One region of the Bartonella sp. LJL80 genome, then DNA from elsewhere that is predicted to be linked to it. Evidence: predicted binding sites of a transcription regulator. Region 1 holds the regulator's gene; each other region holds the start of a gene.
The links. Region 1 encodes LexA, which represses DNA repair genes until DNA is damaged. Its sites were predicted from a motif close to TGTTCNNNNTGTGTTCNG; they were not measured.

Region 1 (6,573 bases):
GTGAAGGCGGAAGCGGTAGAAATAGCTGAAGAAGTTCAGATATCAAGCCCAAAAGAAGAGGTTATTGAGCCAAAACCCAGCCGTTCACGTCGTAAGGTGGTTACGAATACCGAACCTTCTGAGCCGGTTTTAACGTCCTCTGAAACCATAGAAGAGGAAAAGCCTAAGCGGGCTGGTTGGTGGCAACGAAAAGGCTTTTTCTAAGTTACTCGCAAACAACATTAAAATTTAAATTACAATTTACTGCCGTCGTGTAAAAAAAACATTTCCACGGCGGCATTTGTTTGGAACATACAATGCCGAATTTAGCGGCATTCCACGCTATCTTGATGGCCTGATCTCATAAATAGATAAGGCGAAAGAAATGGCGCTCACTTTGCGTGAAATTGAAACACAGTTAGCATCTGGTTTTGAAGCGCTTTCCCTTGACGAGCGCATGCTGAAGATTGAAAGCTTGGCAGGCTCTCAGGCCGTACTGACGACAAGCTTCGGCATTGAGGACCAACTCTTGACGCACCTCATTTCAAATCTTGGCCTCAATATTTGCCTTGTAACGCTGGATACTGGCAGATTATTCCCTGAGACTTATACACTTTGGCAGAAAACCGAAGAAAAATATGGCTGTCGCATTGCTGTTAAGTTTCCCGATCAAAATGACATAGAAGCACTCGTCGCTGATCAGGGGATCAACGGATTTTATTATGCATCCGAAATGCGCAAGAACTGCTGCAACATAAGAAAAGTTAAGCCGTTAAAACATGTTTTATCGGGTGCAAAGGTTTGGGTAACCGGATTACGCCGCGATCAGTCTGAGATAAGGAACGCATCGGATTTTGTCTCCTTCGATGCAGAGCACAATCTTATAAAAATCAATCCGCTCTTTGATTGGAAAAGGGATGATATCAAGCGATATACAGATGCACATACCATTCCCGTCAATACACTTCATCAAAAAGGCTTTTTATCCATAGGTTGTGCGCCCTGCACACGTGCGGTTGAAACTGGAGAGCTTGAGCGTGCGGGTCGCTGGTGGTGGGAGAGTGAAAGCCAGAAGGAATGTGGTTTGCATGTGAAACATGGACCAAACAGTGTCATCGATCACACGAAGACACTTCCTCGTAATTCTGGAGCGCAACGATGACGTCGAAGCCGCACCTTCTGAGGCTTGAAGCGGAATCGATTTTCATTTTACGTGAAGTTGTCGCGACGGCAGAAAATCCGGTAATGCTCTACTCGATTGGCAAAGATTCAGCGGTTATGCTGCATCTCGCGATGAAGGCATTTGCTCCTGGAAAGCCCCCCTTCCCTCTACTTCATGTCGACACGGGTTGGAAATTCAAGGAAATGATAGCTTTTCGAGACAGGGAGATCGAAAGGCTTGGATTGAACCTTATCATACACAGAAACGAAGAAGGTATCGCACAGAATATCAATCCTTTTGATTCCGGTTCCCGTATGCATACTGACATTATGAAAACTGCGGCGCTGAAACAGGCACTTGATAAATACTGTTTCGATGCGGCCTTTGGCGGAGCGCGTCGTGACGAAGAAAAAAGTCGCGCTAAAGAGCGTTTTTTTTCGTTACGTTCCAAAGAGCATCGGTGGGATCCAAAGTTTCAGCGACCCGAGCCTTGGAATCTTTTCAATACGAGGAAAAACCCAGGAGAGAGCTTTCGCGTCTTCCCTCTATCAAACTGGACTGAAAGTGACATCTGGGAATATATCGAAAGTGAGAAAATTCCTGTTGTACCGCTTTATTTTGCAGCCATTCGGCCAATTGTTGAGCGTGAGGGAATGCTAATCATGCGTGATGATGAACGTATGATTCTCAGACCGGGCGAACAACTTCAATCATTGAGCGTACGCTTCCGAACGTTAGGTTGTTATCCTTTAACCGGTGCAGTGAAATCCTTCGCATCCGATCTCCCCTCAATTCGCGCGGAGATGCTGCTTTCCCGTATATCTGAAAGGCAAGGAAGGGCCATTGACAAGGATGGCGGAGCTTCGATGGAAGAGAAAAAACAAGAAGGTTATTTCTGATGAGCTTGGCAATGCAACCCGCAAGTCTATCCGCAGCGCCCGATGAAGACAATGGACCTATAGAACAGGAGAACACTCTGTTACGTTTCTTAACATGTGGGTCTGTCGATGATGGTAAGTCAACGCTAATAGGCCGTCTTCTTTATGACACTGGCTCCATCTATGACGACCAACAAGCGAGCCTCGAGAGCGATTCAAAGAAATTTGGTACAACGGGGGACGATATTGATTTTGCATTGTTGGTAGACGGTCTGGCTGCAGAGCGCGAGCAAGGTATCACAATAGATGTCGCTTATCGTTATTTTTCATCGACAAAGCGTTCCTATATCATTGCAGATACGCCGGGACATGAACAATATACACGCAATATGGCCACGGGTGCCTCTCAAGCCGATCTTGCAATCATTCTAATCGATGCACGTAAGGGCGTCCTTCCGCAAACGCGCCGCCACGCCTTCATCACATCATTGGTGGGGATACGCTCCGTGATTGTTGCCGTTAACAAAATGGACCTCGTGAGCTACGACGAAATTCGGTTCAAAAGCATCGTTGACGAATTTTCAACGCTCCTACCCGCCCTATCTTTTGAGCAGATCGTATTCATCCCGTTAAGTGCGAAACTGGGAGACAATTTAGCAAATAAATCAGAAAATTTAAGCTGGTATGACGGATTAACACTGCTCGACTATCTTGATACCGTTTCGATAAAAAATAATGATACGACCAACAAGCCATTTCGTTTGCCAGTCCAGTGGGTCAATCGACCCAATCTGGACTTCCGCGGCTTCAGCGGAACTATTGGAACCGGAAAGGTTAAAAGCGGACACGAAGTTATCTCCCTACCGAGTGGAGCGCGGTCAGTCATTAAAGATATATTCGGAAGCGATGGCAAAGTCACAGAAGCTGCCAGCGGCGATGCCGTAACTGTCACCTTAACAAGCGAGATAGATGTATCGCGTGGAGATGTTTTGGTATCTGCAACAGATACCATAAATGCCTCTCGGAGCTTTTGCACCGACATTTTATGGATGCGACCTATACAGCTTTCACTAAAAGACCGCTTTTTATTGCGTATAGGCACAGCTACAACGCCAATGAAAATAATTTCACTCGATTATAAAACTGATATCCATAGCTATCAAAAGATTTTTGACAGTACACTGACGATGAATGAAATCGGCAGGCTAACGATCAATACAGAAAAGCCTATAGTCGCATCAAATTATCAAGATGACAAAACCCTGGGCGCTTTCATACTGATTGATCCCTATACAAACGAAACCGTCGCGTTAGGAACAGTAGCTTCTGTAAACGACTTACCAGAAGCTAATGACAAGAAACTAAAAAATTCTGATAAGGCTATCGTCAAAGAAGCGATAGAGCTCTGGATTCATCCCTTGAGCAATCAAAACGTTACTTCAATACTGTTTGGTCGGCTTTTGGCAGCGATACTCTTCGGCCTTATCATTTACCATCTCACAACATCTTTTATTGGGACATTATTCGTCATCGCGCTTGATTTCGTGTTGCGCCCATTTGTCTACCAAATAGCGAACAGACCGGACAAAACGCGCGTGCAAGGACTGCAAGACGGAGCCGGCATCTAGGCCTGACGTTACCCTGTTGATAGTTACACGATAAACACACTTCTTCTCGTCTGAAAACACTTGTAGAACAATTAATGAACATATAGAGTATGTTCTGGTTTTGTTTCTATTTTGATTCGTTGATTGGAAGGCTGTATGCTTACGCGCAAACAATATGAACTTTTATTGTTCATCCACGACCGCCTTAAAGAAAGCGGCATCCCACCTTCATTTGACGAAATGAAAGAAGCTTTGGATCTATCTTCCAAATCCGGCATTCATCGATTGATAACTGCATTGGAAGAACGCGGTTTTATCCGTCGGCTTCCCAATCGTGCGCGTGCATTGGAAGTTGTCCGGCTTCCCGATACCATTGCTCCTGGCCTCACAACAACGCGTAAATTTTCGCCGAGTGTGATAGAAGGAACAAAAGGACAGACATTGAAAAATGTCATGCCGCAAACACCTTCTTCAGCAAATGATATGGCTGTTGCGAATGTCAATGTTCCTGTTATGGGGCGTATTGCAGCTGGTGTTCCGATCTCTGCAATTCAGCAACAGACCAATATGTTATCGCTTCCGCCGGATATGATTGGTGTTGGAGAACATTATGCGCTTGAAGTGAAAGGTGATTCTATGATTGAAGCCGGTATTTTTGACGGCGATACCGTGATCATCAAACGTGGAGATACCGCCAATCCGGGCGAGATCGTCGTAGCGCTTGTTGACGATGAAGAAGCAACATTGAAGCGCTATCGTCGTAAAGGAGCTTCGGTTGCCTTGGAAGCTGCAAATCCTGCATATGAAACGCGTATTTTCGGGCCAGATCGCATCAGGTTGCAGGGCCGGCTTGTCGGCCTTATCCGACGTTATTAAAAGGCTTTTGGAAACCGTTTATCGCAATTTAAAAGCTTTCACGTTGTTAGACGCGAAAGTTTAGGAGAGCGGTTTTCGGTAGCAAACTTAACAACTTCATGTTATTCGCGCTTTTGTTAAAAAGTCGAAAAACGAGCAATATACCGCATGTCATAAAATATCTGGTCTACTACCAAGGTTTGACTTAAGGTTTTTCGGCCAATTTATAATCTCGGCAATGGATACAAGGTTGTCCATCCATATTGTTTTTGGGAATAAGTATGTCTGCGCCACGTATTAGCTTTGTATCGCTTGGTTGTCCTAAAGCGCTTGTGGATTCTGAGCGTATAATAACAAGCTTGCGTGCTGAAGGGTATGAAATTGCTCGCAAGCATGAGGGAGCAGATCTTGTAATCGTAAATACTTGCGGCTTTCTGGATTCTGCCCGTGATGAGTCTCTTGCTAATATTGGCGATGCTATTAAGGAAAACGGTAAGGTCATTGTTACGGGATGCTTGGGTGCTGAGCCCGATGTCATACGCAAAGCGCATCCTAACGTTCTCGCTATTACGGGACCTCAAGCCTATGAAAGTGTTATGGAGGCTGTTCACGAGGCAGCGCCTCCGGCACATGACCCGTTTGTAGATCTCGTTCCCCCGCAAGGTATTCGCCTGACGCCTCGCCATTATGCCTACCTGAAGATTTCAGAAGGATGTTCTAATAGGTGTAGTTTTTGCATTATACCGGCTCTGCGTGGCGATTTAGTCTCGCGCCCTGCAGCCGATGTTTTGCGTGAAGCTGAAAAGCTCGTCAATGCTGGTGTTAAAGAGCTTCTGGTTATTTCTCAAGATACCAGTGCTTATGGCGTTGATCTGAAATATAGTGAAAGCCCGTGGAAAGATCGACAAGTTCGGGCAAAGTTCCTTGATCTATCGAAAGAGCTCGGTGACATGGGGATTTGGGTGCGAATGCATTACGTTTACCCCTACCCCCACGTGGATGATGTTATTGAGTTGATGGCGGAAGGAAAAATTCTACCCTATTTGGATATTCCCTTTCAACATGCTTCGTCAAACGTATTGAAACATATGAAGCGTCCAGCCCATTTGGAAAAAACAAGTCGGCGCATCGAAAAATGGCGCGAAATTTGTCCTGATTTAGCGTTACGATCAACCTTCATTGTCGGCTTTCCTGGGGAGACTGAAGAAGACTTTCAGATACTTCTGGACTGGTTGGCTGAAGCGAAAATCGAGCGTGCAGGTTGCTTCAAATATGAGCCAGTTCATGGCGCTGCCGCAAATGATCTAGGTCTTGATATGGTACCAGACGAAATCAAAGATAACCGTTGGCATCGTTTCATGGCGCAGCAGCAAAATATATCGGCTGGCCTCTTGAAAAAAAAGGTCGGCAAGCGATTGCAGGTTCTCATTGACGAAGCATCCGGTACATCTGGAAAAGGTCGAACCAAATATGACGCGCCTGAAATTGATGGCGTCGTTCACATCACATCGCGGCGTCCTTTGCGGGTAGGAGAGTTTGTTACTGTTCGCGTCGAAAATTCAGATGCTTATGATCTCTACGGCACAGCGGTTTAAATTTAATCAGGTTTACGCCTGATAAACCGGTGACTTTGTTTGCTCTACCCTTGACGTTTGCGGCGAATGTCGCAAATCTTAGCTATTAACATCGCGGATTTAGGGAATATGACAGAGCATGACAAAAATGTGCCACAGTTTTTTCTAACTGCGCCCCAGCCTTGTCCATATTTACCAGATCGTTTTGAACGCAAGGTTTTCACCTATCTGAGTGATCCTGTTGCTGGTGACATGAATTCTGTCTTAACGCAGGGGGGATTCCGGAGGTCACAAAATATCGCCTATAGACCCGTATGCGATGGCTGTCAGGCGTGTGTGTCCATACGCATTGTAGTCGATGCCTTCCAACCGGATCGTACAATGAGGCGCGTTACAAAAAAGAATGCCCATATTTTTGGTGCGATTTGCGCTCCAAAAATAACGTCGGAGCAATATGCACTTTTCAGCGATTATCTTAATGCCCGTCATCCTGATGGCGGGATGAGCGAGATGTCAGT
Region 2 (6,573 bases), on a different contig from region 1:
TTTGCCAATCCATGTCGCTGAACCGACGGCAGAAAAAGGGGGCTGCCCGCTCTACAATAAAATGGTCTGGTTCATACCAAGCGGTGAAATTGCGCCGCTCTCCAGCGCGCGGTGATTCTTTGAAACGTAAAAAGGCATGCATGTGATGGATGTCACGGCGAACGGATTTTTCGCGGGATAAAGCATCAGATACGTCCCGGTCATAAAGCTTTTGTAGCAATTGTTTGTCGGTCTGCAGCCGATAAAGCAAACGATAGAGTAAAGCAGGCGTGTCTTCACTGCTGTAACACAGCACCAATTCCGCCAAGGACAAAAAGCGCCGCGGTACTTCGATTGATCCACGTTTACTTAGCGTATCCGGCGGGGACTCTTGGTGGAATAGAGCTGATTGCGCGGATAAATTCCAGTCAATCTGTTCTGGCAGTATATCCCGCTCCAGCAGTTGGCGCGCATTATCGCGCCATTCATTGAAATCGGCCCGTTTTTGTAAGGAAACAATCTTCATATCAAAATAGACTAAGTTGATCGGGCGGCGGACGAAACCGGTCGATAAGGTTAGCGGCATCTAAAATACCTGCTGGCGTCCATTGATCGACTACGATAAATGGCTTGATCTTGCGCATCGGCAAATGAAAAGCTTTCAAATCTTCAAATGTCAGACGTTTGAACCGACGCGCAGTAAGGATACGTTTGACATTGCGCACACCCAATCCAGGAATACGCAGCAACATTTCCCGCTCGGCCCTATTAATGTCGACAGGAAACAGATGCCTGTTTTTAAGCGCCCATGATAATTTCGGATCGAAATCAAGATCAAGCATGCCGTTGCTGTCGTCAGATGTTAGTTCGCTCATCTCAAAGCCATAGAAACGAAACAACCAGTCGGCCTGATAAAGACGATGCTCTCGCAAAAGCGGCGGCTTTTTCACCGGCAAGATTTTAGATGCATCAGGTATCGGACTAAAGGCTGAATAATAAACACGTTTGAGTTGATAGCCCGAGTAAAGCCGCGCGCTCGATTGCAAAATCGTCGCGTCATTTGTGGCGTCTGCGCCAATAATCATTTGGGTCGATTGACCTGCCGGAGCGAACTTTTTGCGTTTTTTGGTCTGCAACGTCGGATCTTTGGCATCTTCAATATGCAGCCGGACATTGCCCATAGCTTGCCTTATGGTCAGCGGTTTTTTCTGCGGAGCAAGTTCAGCAATGCCTTGCTCGGTCGGAAGTTCAACATTGATAGAAAGCCGGTCTGCATAAAGCCCTGCTTCTTCGATAAGAGCAGGACTGGCTTCCGGAATGGTTTTGAGATGGATGTAACCGCCAAAGTGATGCACCAAACGCAATTCACGCGCTATGCGAACCATTTGTTCCATGGTGGCATCAGCCGAACGTATAATGCCTGATGAGAGAAACAAACCTTCAATATAATTTCGCCGATAAAATTCCAATGTCAGAAAAATGACTTCATCGGTCGTAAATCGCGCCCGCTCAACATTACTGGACGAGCGATTGATGCAATAGGCACAATCGTAAATGCAAAAATTGGTCAATAGAATTTTTAAAAGCGATACGCACCGGCCATCCGGTGTATAGGAATGGCAAATTCCCATATTTTCTGTCGACCCCAACCCCTTATTGGTCTGCGGCGCGCGCGTGGAACCGCTTGATGCGCAGGAAGCATCATATTTGGCCGCATCGGCAAGAATTGCCAGTTTTTCTTTCAATGTTTTCGCCATAAATGTTCACTATATGTTCCTGTCGAAAAAAGCAATATGGTGAGATCGCTGCACGAAAATATTATGATTTTTTGACCAAAATACGCCAATCAAGGCAATTGTGACATTGCCTTGTATCAAAACTGAGCAATCAATAGTCGATCAGCTGGGCGTATTTTTTGGTTTTTCCATTTGAAGATAAACAAGGCCATAGGCAAGCCCGGCTAGGGCGGATAAGCCAGAGCCACCAAGAACGCCGATTTTTGCTGCATTTAACTGGTTTGCATCGGTGAATGCCAGCATAGCGACGAAAATTGCCATAGTGAAACCGATACCTGCAAGGAAGCCTGCAAGCAGCAAGCCAGACCAAGTGACATGGGGGGGCAGACGGCAAAGGCCGGTTTTTACAGCAATGAAACTTGCCAGTAAGATACCGACCGGTTTGCCGATGAACAGACCGACTGCAACGCCAGATACAATCCATGCAGCCCCATCAGCAAAGAGGTCAAATCCGGAAAAGCTGACACCGGCATTGGCAAATGCAAAAATGGGCATAATGACGAAAGCAACCCAGGAGTGAAGGGCCATTTGAATACGTGTTACCGGTGGAACCATGTCGCGTTGCCCTTGCCGTAGCTCTTTCAAGGCCGCAGTGATATGACGAGGCGAATTGTGTTGTTGCACGTTTTGCAACGTTTCAAGCGCGGAAGAGATACGTGCGAGTGGTGACAGGCGGTGGCGGGGCACCAAGACCGGTGTTATCATTCCAAGGATGACGCCGGCGAGTGAGGGATGGGCACCAAGAACCATAAGCCCCCACCAGATGATGGCAGCTGGCAATATATAAAACCAAGCCGATGCAATGCCTATCCATTGGAAGAAAAATACAACGACAATACCAAAAATAGCGATTGCCGCGCCGTGAAACTCAAGACCGTTGGAATAGAAAACGGCAATGATGAGTACGGCAATAATATCGTCGATAATGGCGAGAGAAAGCAGGATGACCCTAAGGTTCGCTGGGATAGCTTTGCCGAGAAGGGCTAAAATGCCCACCGCAAAAGCAATATCAGTTGCTGTCGGAACAGCCCAGCCATGGGCACGCATCCCATCCACATTAAGAAATAGATAAATGAGGGCAGGCAGGCAGACGCCGCCGATTGCCGCGATAATAGGCAGCGTAGCTTGCTTTAAATCGGAAAGGGCGCCTTCGTGGATTTCACGGCGGATTTCCATTCCGGCGACGAGAAAAAATACGGTCATAAGACCGTCATTGACCCAGAAATGCAAATCCCGAAAAAATGAAAACGCGCCAATCTGGATACCGAAAGGCATGTGCCAGAATTGTGTATAGAGTGATGCGTAAGATGAGTTGGCGATCACAAGAGCCGCTGCCGCAGCAATTATCAAGACAAGACCGCTCATCGCTTCGATATGCAGAAAGCGTTCCACTGCTGAAACAGCACGCTCGGCGATAATAGTGGCACGATTAGGGAAATGGTTGGACTTCAAATTTTCCATAGGCAGGCTCCAAAGAGCTGGCGGCCCGACCAACTGATAACCTGCCCGTCAATTCGTTTGAAGGACACCCTGAAAATTATATAACAAAAATAGAGGGGACAATGCAAGGCATTCGCATTCAGTAGAAACGACGGCTATTGCTTCACATAGTGGCGCTGTCATGCAATGTTGAGCAGTAACGGTTTTGTATCGTGGTGGTAGAATTCGCGCCTTTGAGTGTTTCCAGAAAAAGTTGAATAACTTTTCGTGCCGTGAATACGATAAAACGATGAGTGAGAGTAAAACCAGGATTTAATCGAAAACGGGTTTACTCTAAAGCTCTCTCCGAAAAGTGTGAAGCGCATCCGTCGGAAAAACGGTTCACAGGATCGTTTTCTTATCCCAAGGCTATCAATAAAACGCAGTATAGAAATTGAATTGCAGCTTCGATCTGACCCTATCAGATCGAAATTCACTCTCACCAAAAGCTGTCGTTTATGCGGTTGTCAGAATGCCGCTTTCATCGCGGCATTCTGAAGGCGTAAGTCTTTGCTTACTGGTTTTTGACCACCAAATTGACTTTGTTGACTGCTGTAGCAAGATCATTTTGCAAGGCAGTTTCCAAGTCGGTCGCGGTTAGACCTTTTGCATCCTTGGCCCGAACGGATATGGTCAAAGTGCCCGGTTTTTTCGCAAACTCACCGAAAGCTGCTGAGATTTTCTGCGCTTCGTCATGATCCTTCAACAACATTTCAGGGCTCTTGGTCATAACGAGATAAAAGTCGTCATAAAGCTCCTGTTTCAGGTCGTGCTTGGTGTCATTGAGGCTTTGTGCCAGATAGGTGAAGAATTTATCGATAAAGCCGTAATCCGAATATCGCATATCGATTTCGGTGACGCCAATCTGTTCAGCCGCAGCCAATGCTAAATCCTTATCACCGGAAAAAAGGTTTGGATTGACATCAATCACCTTTGCTGACATTTCGCCAGAACCAATGCCCTTGGCATCAAAGGACATGGCGTTCAATGCAAGGGTCTGTCGACTGGAATTATAGGAAAAGTCGAGTTTCCCGGAAAGGTCCAGCGTGTTGAAGCCCATATTCTTCAAAAACTCTATATCCTTTTGCGGCATTTCAGCGGTATTGAGCGAAAGGCCGTCGAGCGAGACAAGCAGGCTTTCGGGGACTGGCTGATTCCATTCACGCGGTTTCAATTGGAAGGAATTGAGGCTTGCTTTTAGTTTGGGAAGGTCGATATCTGCCTTTTCGATTTCCGCGTCAACCGATGTAATCGCCGAGACTACAGCCACAACCAGAGCGTTACGTGCAGCTTTTTCAGCAGCCTCGTTACCCGATTTTTTCGCTTCAAGATAGGTTTTTGCCAATTCTTCGGGGAGGTCCTGCATCGGCCGCATTTTCAGGCCGGATGTTTTGAATTTCCCGAGCGCGAAATGGGCATTACGGTTTGTGCCCTCAAAAATATCAACGGCAATATCACCAAGTTCGACTGGCCCGATCACCGTGCGGCCAACGCCATCGGCATTGATTTTTCCTGCCATGATGGAATAGGCGTAGCCAATGTCGATGTCACGCGCTTCCATGGCGTTGCTCTTGCCCATCAGCCTTATTGTATTGCTATCATCAGCGGTAACGGCAGCTAAGCCGACATTGGTGCTCATACCCGCAACACCGATGGAACCGATATAACCGTTTTTGAAGCTTGAAAGCCAAAAGCCTTTAATATTGACCTTTTCAGATTCGCCGTTTTTGCCGGTCAATGACACCATCATATCAGGGGCGCTAACCGACGAAACAGCAACCCGCATCAATGCCTGCAAAACATGGGAGGTAATTGCGGTATCTTTGTCCTTTAATGATATGCCATTGAGTGTGATTTCAGGTATCTGCAAATGGACATTGTCGCGCGTAAGGTCGATATCATAAAGCGTGAAAGAACCGGGGAGGAATGAAACAGGCGGCCGGCCGGATATGGCACCGATTTTCAAAGATACTCCGGCAGGTACCGGCACAGTCACATTGGTAAGGTTGACCTTGCCGAGAATACTAACCTGAGAACTGTCGGCTTTAACACCGCGTTTGGCCATTTCACCCGAAACAAAGCTATCCAGATAGGGCTTGGCCATGTAGAAGCCGCCTACCGCCAGAATTGCCAGTATAACGACAAATCCGACAATATATGTCAGCCAGCGTTTGATTGTTGCCTTTAACCAGCCACCGAAATTGGCCATATCAATTCTTCCAGTCTTAATGTTGTGTATCTGCGCTTAAATCGATTTTCTCAAGCAATAAAAGCGGGTTGGATTCAGCCATAACGATGTCGAGCAGGCTCAAACCATTTTCAGATTTGGCTTTTGCATGAACGTTCAATGTTCCACCACTCTCGATGAAGTTTTGCAGGCCTTCACCAATTTGCTGCGATCTTTCTGCACCAAGAAACAGTGCAATTGCCATACGCGCCTGCATAGCCGCTTGACGGCGTTGTTCGGCAAAATCAGCCTGAGCCGTTTCATCCTGTTGTTTTGCATAACGGTTTAATATGCCATCAACATTGACTGACATGTCAATGTTTTGTGCCCTTAGCCCGATAGCCGCTGCGGCCATGGTCATAGAATTTTCTGAAAATAATGCTTCACTCGCATTGGACAAAGTGCCTTTGAAAACAACACTGCCCATATCCTGAAGCTTATAGGATAACTCCTTGATATCGAGCTGTTGGCTATCCTTGTTCCATGCGGCATCGAAGGTCATATCGGTGTTGATAACGTCGTATCCAAGCGACTTCCAGATTTCTGGTCCCGCCCCGGGAAGTGAAAAGAGCAAACTGTCATCAATATCGGAGGCAGGTGTTTGCATACCGTTCATGACAATGCGAAGGCTTGTTGGAATGGCTGCCAGCGCATAATCGGCATTAACGTCAAGTGAATCAAGCTTCATCTTGCCTGATGTTGTTGAATCCTCCTGCGTCTTGACATCAATATCCAACCCCTTGAGATGGATGTTTTTAAACCGCGGCACAAATGCCAAGCCGGAAACATCGGAAATGGCTTTATTGCGGGCTTTATCGGATGAGGTGGGGTCAATCGAAAGTGCATTCAGTTTTTTCAATGCGTCCATGGCTTCCGGGAAACGCATATCTTTAACAGCAAATTCCTGTAATTTGATATGCGCATCTTCGGTCGCTATGGCAAAACCCGCCATCGATGTGTTGAAGCCATTTTCCCCGTAGGAGAGGGCAAGGTTATCCGTGCTCATTGCAATTTCTTTATCTGCGATTTTTAATCCGTGAAATTGGATATCTGCAGCGCCGATTGCCGCCAATAACTGTAAAGCTTTTTCGC
Region 3 (6,573 bases), on a different contig from region 1:
TTGTCAGCAAACGAACCTGCCAGTTGAAGGGTTTCACCCGCAAAAATGCCATCCCCGTCAAGTGCACCACTGATGTAAGAACGGATAGGAGAGGTATTGTCGAGAAGAGCATTGAGATAGAGTGCTGTATTCTGCATCTTCCTTCCCGAAAGCGTCGCATCATGAATTTTCGCGCCAACGCTTAAAGCAACCAGCCGATTATGGCCGCGGGCTGCACCTTTGAGCGTGATTGGGCCCTTCATACGCGGGTCAAGCAAACCAAGATCGGCAAGCTCAACACCGAAATCCATATCGGCGCTGACACTCGAAAATTGCCCATTTGCTGTCAATTTGAGTTTGTCATTGCCAAGCTGGAAATTGCGTGTGGTAAATCCGGCCTGATCGCGCACAATGCCACCTGACAGTTTGACATTGCCTGCAAGAAGACGATCGGCCGCATCAATGCCGGTCTTTACCGCATTTGTAGTGCCTGCAAGGTCGAGATCGAAAGCGCCGGTGAGTAAACCGATCGTTCCTTTTCCTTCAATGTCAACAGCGCCCGAAAGGGGTTTACCACTCAACATTGCCAGCGGTGCCAAAGTATCGGCCTTCACGCCAAGATCACCCTTGAAAACCAACTTCTCGATCTGGCCTTTCAGCCAGACCGTTAAACCGTTTGCGGTCAGGTTGACTGTGCGCACAGTTACCGGCTGGCCAGCCATAATATCGGTATCAATTTTCAGATTGATGGTACTGCCCAACGCCGCCGAAACCTTGCTGCTGCTGGTTGTAATACCATTAATACCGCCGGTCACTTGCACGCCCACATGGCGCGTTGCGGCATCATCCAGATTTTCACTGTCACCGCCCATATCAAAAGTGATGTCATGAGCGTGGAAATTCTCGTTGGCAAAATTATTGACGACGAATTGACCGCTCCACATCGGCGCATTGTTCGTGCCATAATCAACATTCAAGGCGATTTTATTCGCGCTTGTTTTGCCACCAGCAACGGGCAGAATGAGCGTACCGCCGTTGGCCGATGCGATTTCGGCATTGACTTGCAACCGGCGAAGAAAACCATCGGCCAGCGTTTCACCACTGGCGCTGACATGGATGGCAGCACCATTGATTGCCAGCGTCTCAAGACGCAAGCCACCATCTTTTTTAGACAAGGCATTCAATTTCAAAGAGGTGTCAGAACCAAAAAACGGTTGGTATTCTCCAGGCATCAACATCGAAATCGGGCCGGAGAGATCAGCTGAGATTGTTTGCCCCTGCTCCGTACCCAAAAGCTTCAACGTGCCGTTTAAAACCGGCTGCACACCCGCCTGCATGGCAAGCGTGACAACAAGGTTATCAAGGCTGCCATCGCCTTTCACTGTCAAAGCGACCGGCGGGCGATTTTCGATCTTCAGCACATTGGCAATAATACCGTTTTCCGGTTCGGAAATTTTGATATCAATTTTGGCCTTGCGTTTTTTATTCGAAATATCGGTAAAAATATCAAAGCTACCGGCCGCATCGAGACGCTGCATGACGAGCTTTGTTTCCAAATCACCATCGGCAAGCGACAAAGCGCCCTTGAGAGAGACCTGCGATTGCAGCCCGAAAAGCTCTGGCCCGAAAGCGACTGTCTTGGCATCGATTGATTTGACATTTACCGCGACGGGTAGTTCGGGAATGGCAAAGCTGCGCGATTCCGGCGAAGGAGCGGATGTGGATGGCAAAGGTTTGCGTAAAACGTCAATCCGCTCTGCCGATAGCTGGTCTATGGAAATCTGCCCGCGCAGCAAAGCCAGACGGCTCCAATCCATCTTGGCATTGGTGATTTTCAGCCATACGCCATTACGGTCGCCAACGGTAATAGAGCCGATCGTTGCGCTGGATGACAAAGCACCCTGAATATTGGATATCTTGATTTGCCGGTTTGGGGCCGAAATCGTTCGTTCAATAAATGACAGCACCCATGACTTATCTTCATCAGCCTGAGTTTCCTGCGCTGCGGGCGTGTTCTGGGCATGGACAAAGCTGCTGCAAAGCAACATGAAAAGACCAAAGACAATAGCGGAAATGTGCGAAATTCTCATCATTAGAACGCCTGCCCTATACCGATATAAAAACCGAGATCCGGATCGCCGCTGGCGCGATCAAGCGGCACGGCAACATCGAAACGCAAAGGGCCAAGCCCCGTCATATAGCGGCCGCCGATACCGGCGCCAAGTTTTGTATTCTCGGAAAAATCGGGATAGGAATCCTCTCCCACAACGCCGGCATCAATAAAGCCGACAACACCAATCGTATCCGTTACCATTGTGCGCAATTCGGCTGAGCCCTCAACCAGCGAGCGACCGCCAATCGTGTCGCCGGTTTCTGTCTTGATACCGATATTGCGGTAGCCATAGCCGCGAACCGAACCGCCACCGCCGGCAAAGAACAGCATATCGGAAGGCAGTTCTTTGGCCTCCGCGCCAGTGATTGTGCCTACTTTTGCACGGGTTGCAATTACGTAGCGGTCTTTTGAATCGAGGGCGAAATAAGACCGGCCCTCAACCGTCATCTTGCCGATGAAATTGCCGTATTGCGCTTCATAGACAGGCTCCAGCACAACCTCGCCATAAAGCCCATGCTTGGCGTTTGCCTTGTCATCGCGGCTGTCATAGAGCAAACCACCGAGAAGGCCGATTGTCGTAAAATCGCGGCTGCCGAAATAGTCATCTTCGGACTTGGTCTGTGCCACGTTGAAATAAGCCCGCCCCGACAGTTCATCATTGAATATGTGTGTCAGGCCGAGCTGGCCGCTGACACCCGTCGTTGTATAGTTGTCCAGCACTTCACGTTGCGCCTTCAAACCGGCAACAAAATCGGTGTCAGGCGTTATCACACCCGGCCGAGTAAAGGTGGTGCCCAAAAGATAACTGAAATTCTTCGGATTATATGAATCATCCTGACTGCCACCGATACCACTGATACGGGCATCAAACCGTAAGCGTTCTGCGTGGCCGAACAGATTGCGGTGCATCCAGTAGGCTTCCAGGCCGGCCCCATCAAGCGTCGAATAGCTGCCACCAACGCCAAAACGCCGTGGCGGGCGCTCCTGAACCACCAGATTCAGCGGCAGACTGCCGTCGGGGTTGATCTTATCAGCTTCGCGAACATTCGCGGCACGGAAAACATCAAGACGCGCAAGCCGCTTATTGGCTTTGCTGATATCATCGGGGTCGTATTCTTCGCCTTCTTTGATGCCGGTCATCCAAGCAACATACGCCGAATCCATACGCGGCTTTTTTGTCACATTGCGCACCGTCAGCGGGCCATAATGCGCTTTTTGCCCTGGCTCCACCTGAATATTGGCATCAACAATGCGTGTGGCATGATCGGCCACAACGTCGCGCCCTTTCACTGTTGCCTTGGCGTAGCCCTGCTGGCGCCAACCTTCAACCGCAAGCTGTTCGGCTTTGAATACGGTGCCGGATTTGGCCACGTCGCCCGCGGCATAGCCGGAATCCTGTGGCAAAGGAACTTTGTCTTTTTTGTTATCGGTGGGCGGTGCGAGCTCGTGCACGCTGGCCGTGCCAAAATGATATTCAGGGCCGGTATCAATCGTAATGACAATAGAAGATTTTTCCGGAAGCTCGGTGTCGGGGCGTAAATCTGCCGCCTCCTGACCATTCACGGTGATGCTGATAACACCGCCATAGCGCCCTTCAGCGTAAAGGGCTGCCAGTATCTTTCGATAATCTCCACGGGCCTTTGCAAGCAGTCCGGCAGAGCCCGAAGCGGGTTTTTCATGATCGCCAACCAGCGATGAGGCCGCTTTGACCGTCTTGACACCATCCTCGGGTGCGCCCGGTGCGGCAACGACATCGACTGTGTAATATTTAGGTTCGCCGATCACATCGGCCGCGGCATCATCCTGTTTTTTCTTGCCCCAAAGATGCACGCCGAAAAGTTCGAATGCGCCTGCCTTTTGCGGTGGGACAAAAACAAGCGAAAAACCGGCAAGCAACGCTATCGCGCTTCCCGCTTTCAACCAAGATTTTGCCCGACATATAATCAAAACAGGTACTCTTAAACGTTTTACTCTACATATGAGACGGCACCGACACGCATAATAGGCAGCCCCGCAATACTGCCGATTTTACGCAAAACCGCCGCGCCTTGCAGGGTTTCAAAGTTTGTCCTTGTTACCATAACAGACTTTTCATGCCTACACCGCGCCGGCTGAATTTGCATGATCTTTGTCAAAGAAGTGTTAAACCGCACAACTTTAGCGGCGCATAGCTGCTATGCGTGACGCAAAAGACACAAAAATGTTCACGTATTGTTCTTGATTTGTTATGAAATCTATGGTTGTATCAATTTGGGACACTTTTAAAGGGAATAGCATCATGGTTGCACGTATAACGACAGTCGCCTTTAGCGGTGTTGATGCTTTACCGGTGGATGTGCAGGTGATGATTGCCCCCGGAAAAATGGGAATGTCTATTGTTGGCCTTGCCGACAAAGCTGTTGCCGAAAGCCGTGAAAGGGTACAGGCAGCATTGCACGCCTGCGGTCTTTCCATGCCGGTCAAGCGGGTTACCATCAACCTAGCGCCTGCCGATCTGCCAAAGGAAGGCTCCCATTATGACCTGCCAATTGCGGTTGGTCTTATGGTCGCTATGGGGCTTTTGCCACCGGAAGTCGCGCAAGACTATGTTGTTATGGGTGAATTGTCCCTTGACGGTTCTATTGCGCCTGTCAGCGGTGTCCTGCCTGCAGCGATGACCGCTGTCGCTTTAGGCAAAGGCTTGATCTGTCCTGAAAAATGCGGTGCTGAAGCTGCTTGGGCCGGTTCTGACATCGAAATACTGGCACCATCGGGATTATTGGCTCTGGTCAACCACTTTAAAGGTGCGCAAATTCTTTCCCGTCCACAACCCCGCCAATATGTCATACAGGACAATCTGCCAGACCTTGCCGACATTAAAGGACAAGAAGCGGCAAAACGGGCATTGGAAGTTGCCGCTGCCGGTCGCCACAACCTGTTATTTGTTGGCCCTCCGGGGGCGGGAAAATCCATGTTGGCGCAACGTCTGCCTTCTATCTTGCCTCCATTGGATGCGCGTGAATTGCTGGATGTCTCGCTGATTGCATCGATTGCTGGCGAAACCACCAATGGTTCTGTATCCGTCCATCGTCCTTTTCGGTCGCCTCACCATTCCGCATCGATGGCCGCTATGGTGGGAGGTGGCATAAAAGCCCGCCCGGGCGAGGTGTCCTTGGCGCATAATGGTGTGCTGTTCCTTGATGAATTTCCAGAATTTTCACCGCAGGTTCTCGATTCATTGCGCCAACCCTTGGAAAGTGGGGAATGTGTGGTTGCCCGTGCCAACCATCATGTCAGCTATCCAGCCCGTATCCAGCTCGTCGCCGCGATGAATCCTTGCCGCTGCGGCATGGCGGGCGAACCCGGCCATGTCTGCGCCCGCGGCCCGCGCTGTCAGGCTGATTATCAGGCACGTATTTCCGGCCCGTTACTCGACCGTATTGACCTGCGTATCGAAGTGCCGGCTTTATCTGCTTTAGACCTGATGCAACCGGCCAAATCAGAGCCGAGCCACGTTGTTGCCGCACGCATTGTAAAGGCGCGTCTATTACAGGCCGAACGATTTGCCCGTTTAGGCGCACCCCATATCCGTGCCAATGGCGACTGTCCGGCAAGCCTGATCGAGCAAATTGCCATTCCCGATGCTGGTGCAACGGCGTTGTTGCGCGATGTCAGCGAAAAAATGCGGTTATCCGCCCGTGCCTATCATCGGGTTTTGAAGGTAGCTCGGACGATTGCCGACCTTGATGGCTCGCAACGCCTCACCAGACACCATCTTGCAGAGGCGATTTCTTACCGGCTAGGCAATGAGCGTCTTGCCGCTGTCGCCTAATATAGCTTGAACCCCGCACATGAACAAAAGACACTCTGAAATACAAGGCAAGTGGGCGGTGACCATTTAAGAACGGCTTGGTTGGCGCAAAAATCTTATCTGAATAAGAGAAAAATGCAGGCAGCGTGGTTTTCACCGTCAAGGTTTTCCGATGCATTTATAGGAAATTTCTGCCCAACCCTTTCAATGGCATGATAACAAAAATAAAGTGCAGAACAATAGTCTGGCTTAGCTATTTCATAAGGTAAATCCTGCCGCTTCATGCTGTTGGCAGTCATTTTTTATTGGCTTGGTTGGCGATTGATTTCTCATGTCGCGCTTCAATGCAGAGCTATTTTATCACATCTACCAAAGCTATAGTGGCAACCTTACGGAAAGCATGGGGAACGTTTTTGCCCATGGGTTACCATCCATTTAATACCACCAAAATGATGTAAGCCCGTAGATAAGCCGATTGACCGCCTCTCAAAGTATTTGATGTGCCTCGAGCAAAACATTTTTAATGTTGAACCATCAATTTCATCTAACTCTCTGTTTTACCGCAACTCATCCGATAGGAGTGGAATAATGAATTGATCCAATGAATCAATTCTCCTGCGGATGCGCTTCACACTTTTGGGGAATGGCTCTGGGTTGCGCCGCTTTGGTTATCCAATATCGGCATTGTTAT

Region 2: the regulator LexA is predicted to act here: its motif matches at 1,740-1,757, upstream of ACYSNS_RS04870 (putative DNA modification/repair radical SAM protein).
Region 3: the regulator LexA is predicted to act here: its motif matches at 4,305-4,322, upstream of ACYSNS_RS03145 (YifB family Mg chelatase-like AAA ATPase).

What each region holds. Positions count from the first base shown of each region.
Region 1 is NZ_JBTXLM010000004.1:219,654-226,226, reverse strand. It holds gene ACYSNS_RS07885 (Rne/Rng family ribonuclease) at 1-204, shown strand, start outside; gene ACYSNS_RS07880 (phosphoadenylyl-sulfate reductase) at 365-1,141, shown strand; gene cysD (sulfate adenylyltransferase subunit CysD) at 1,138-2,040, shown strand; gene cysN (sulfate adenylyltransferase subunit CysN) at 2,040-3,647, shown strand; gene lexA (transcriptional repressor LexA) at 3,783-4,502, shown strand; gene rimO (30S ribosomal protein S12 methylthiotransferase RimO) at 4,763-6,076, shown strand; gene ACYSNS_RS07855 (arginyltransferase) at 6,185-6,573, shown strand, end outside.
Region 2 is NZ_JBTXLM010000002.1:135,029-141,601, forward strand. It holds gene ACYSNS_RS04865 (UdgX family uracil-DNA binding protein) at 1-565, opposite strand, end outside; gene ACYSNS_RS04870 (putative DNA modification/repair radical SAM protein) at 507-1,736, opposite strand; gene nhaA (Na+/H+ antiporter NhaA) at 1,878-3,236, opposite strand; gene ACYSNS_RS04880 (hypothetical protein) at 3,769-5,463, opposite strand; gene ACYSNS_RS04885 (hypothetical protein) at 5,480-6,573, opposite strand, start outside.
Region 3 is NZ_JBTXLM010000001.1:692,758-699,330, reverse strand. It holds gene ACYSNS_RS03155 (translocation/assembly module TamB domain-containing protein) at 1-2,072, opposite strand, end outside; gene ACYSNS_RS03150 (autotransporter assembly complex protein TamA) at 2,072-4,036, opposite strand; gene ACYSNS_RS03145 (YifB family Mg chelatase-like AAA ATPase) at 4,371-5,903, shown strand.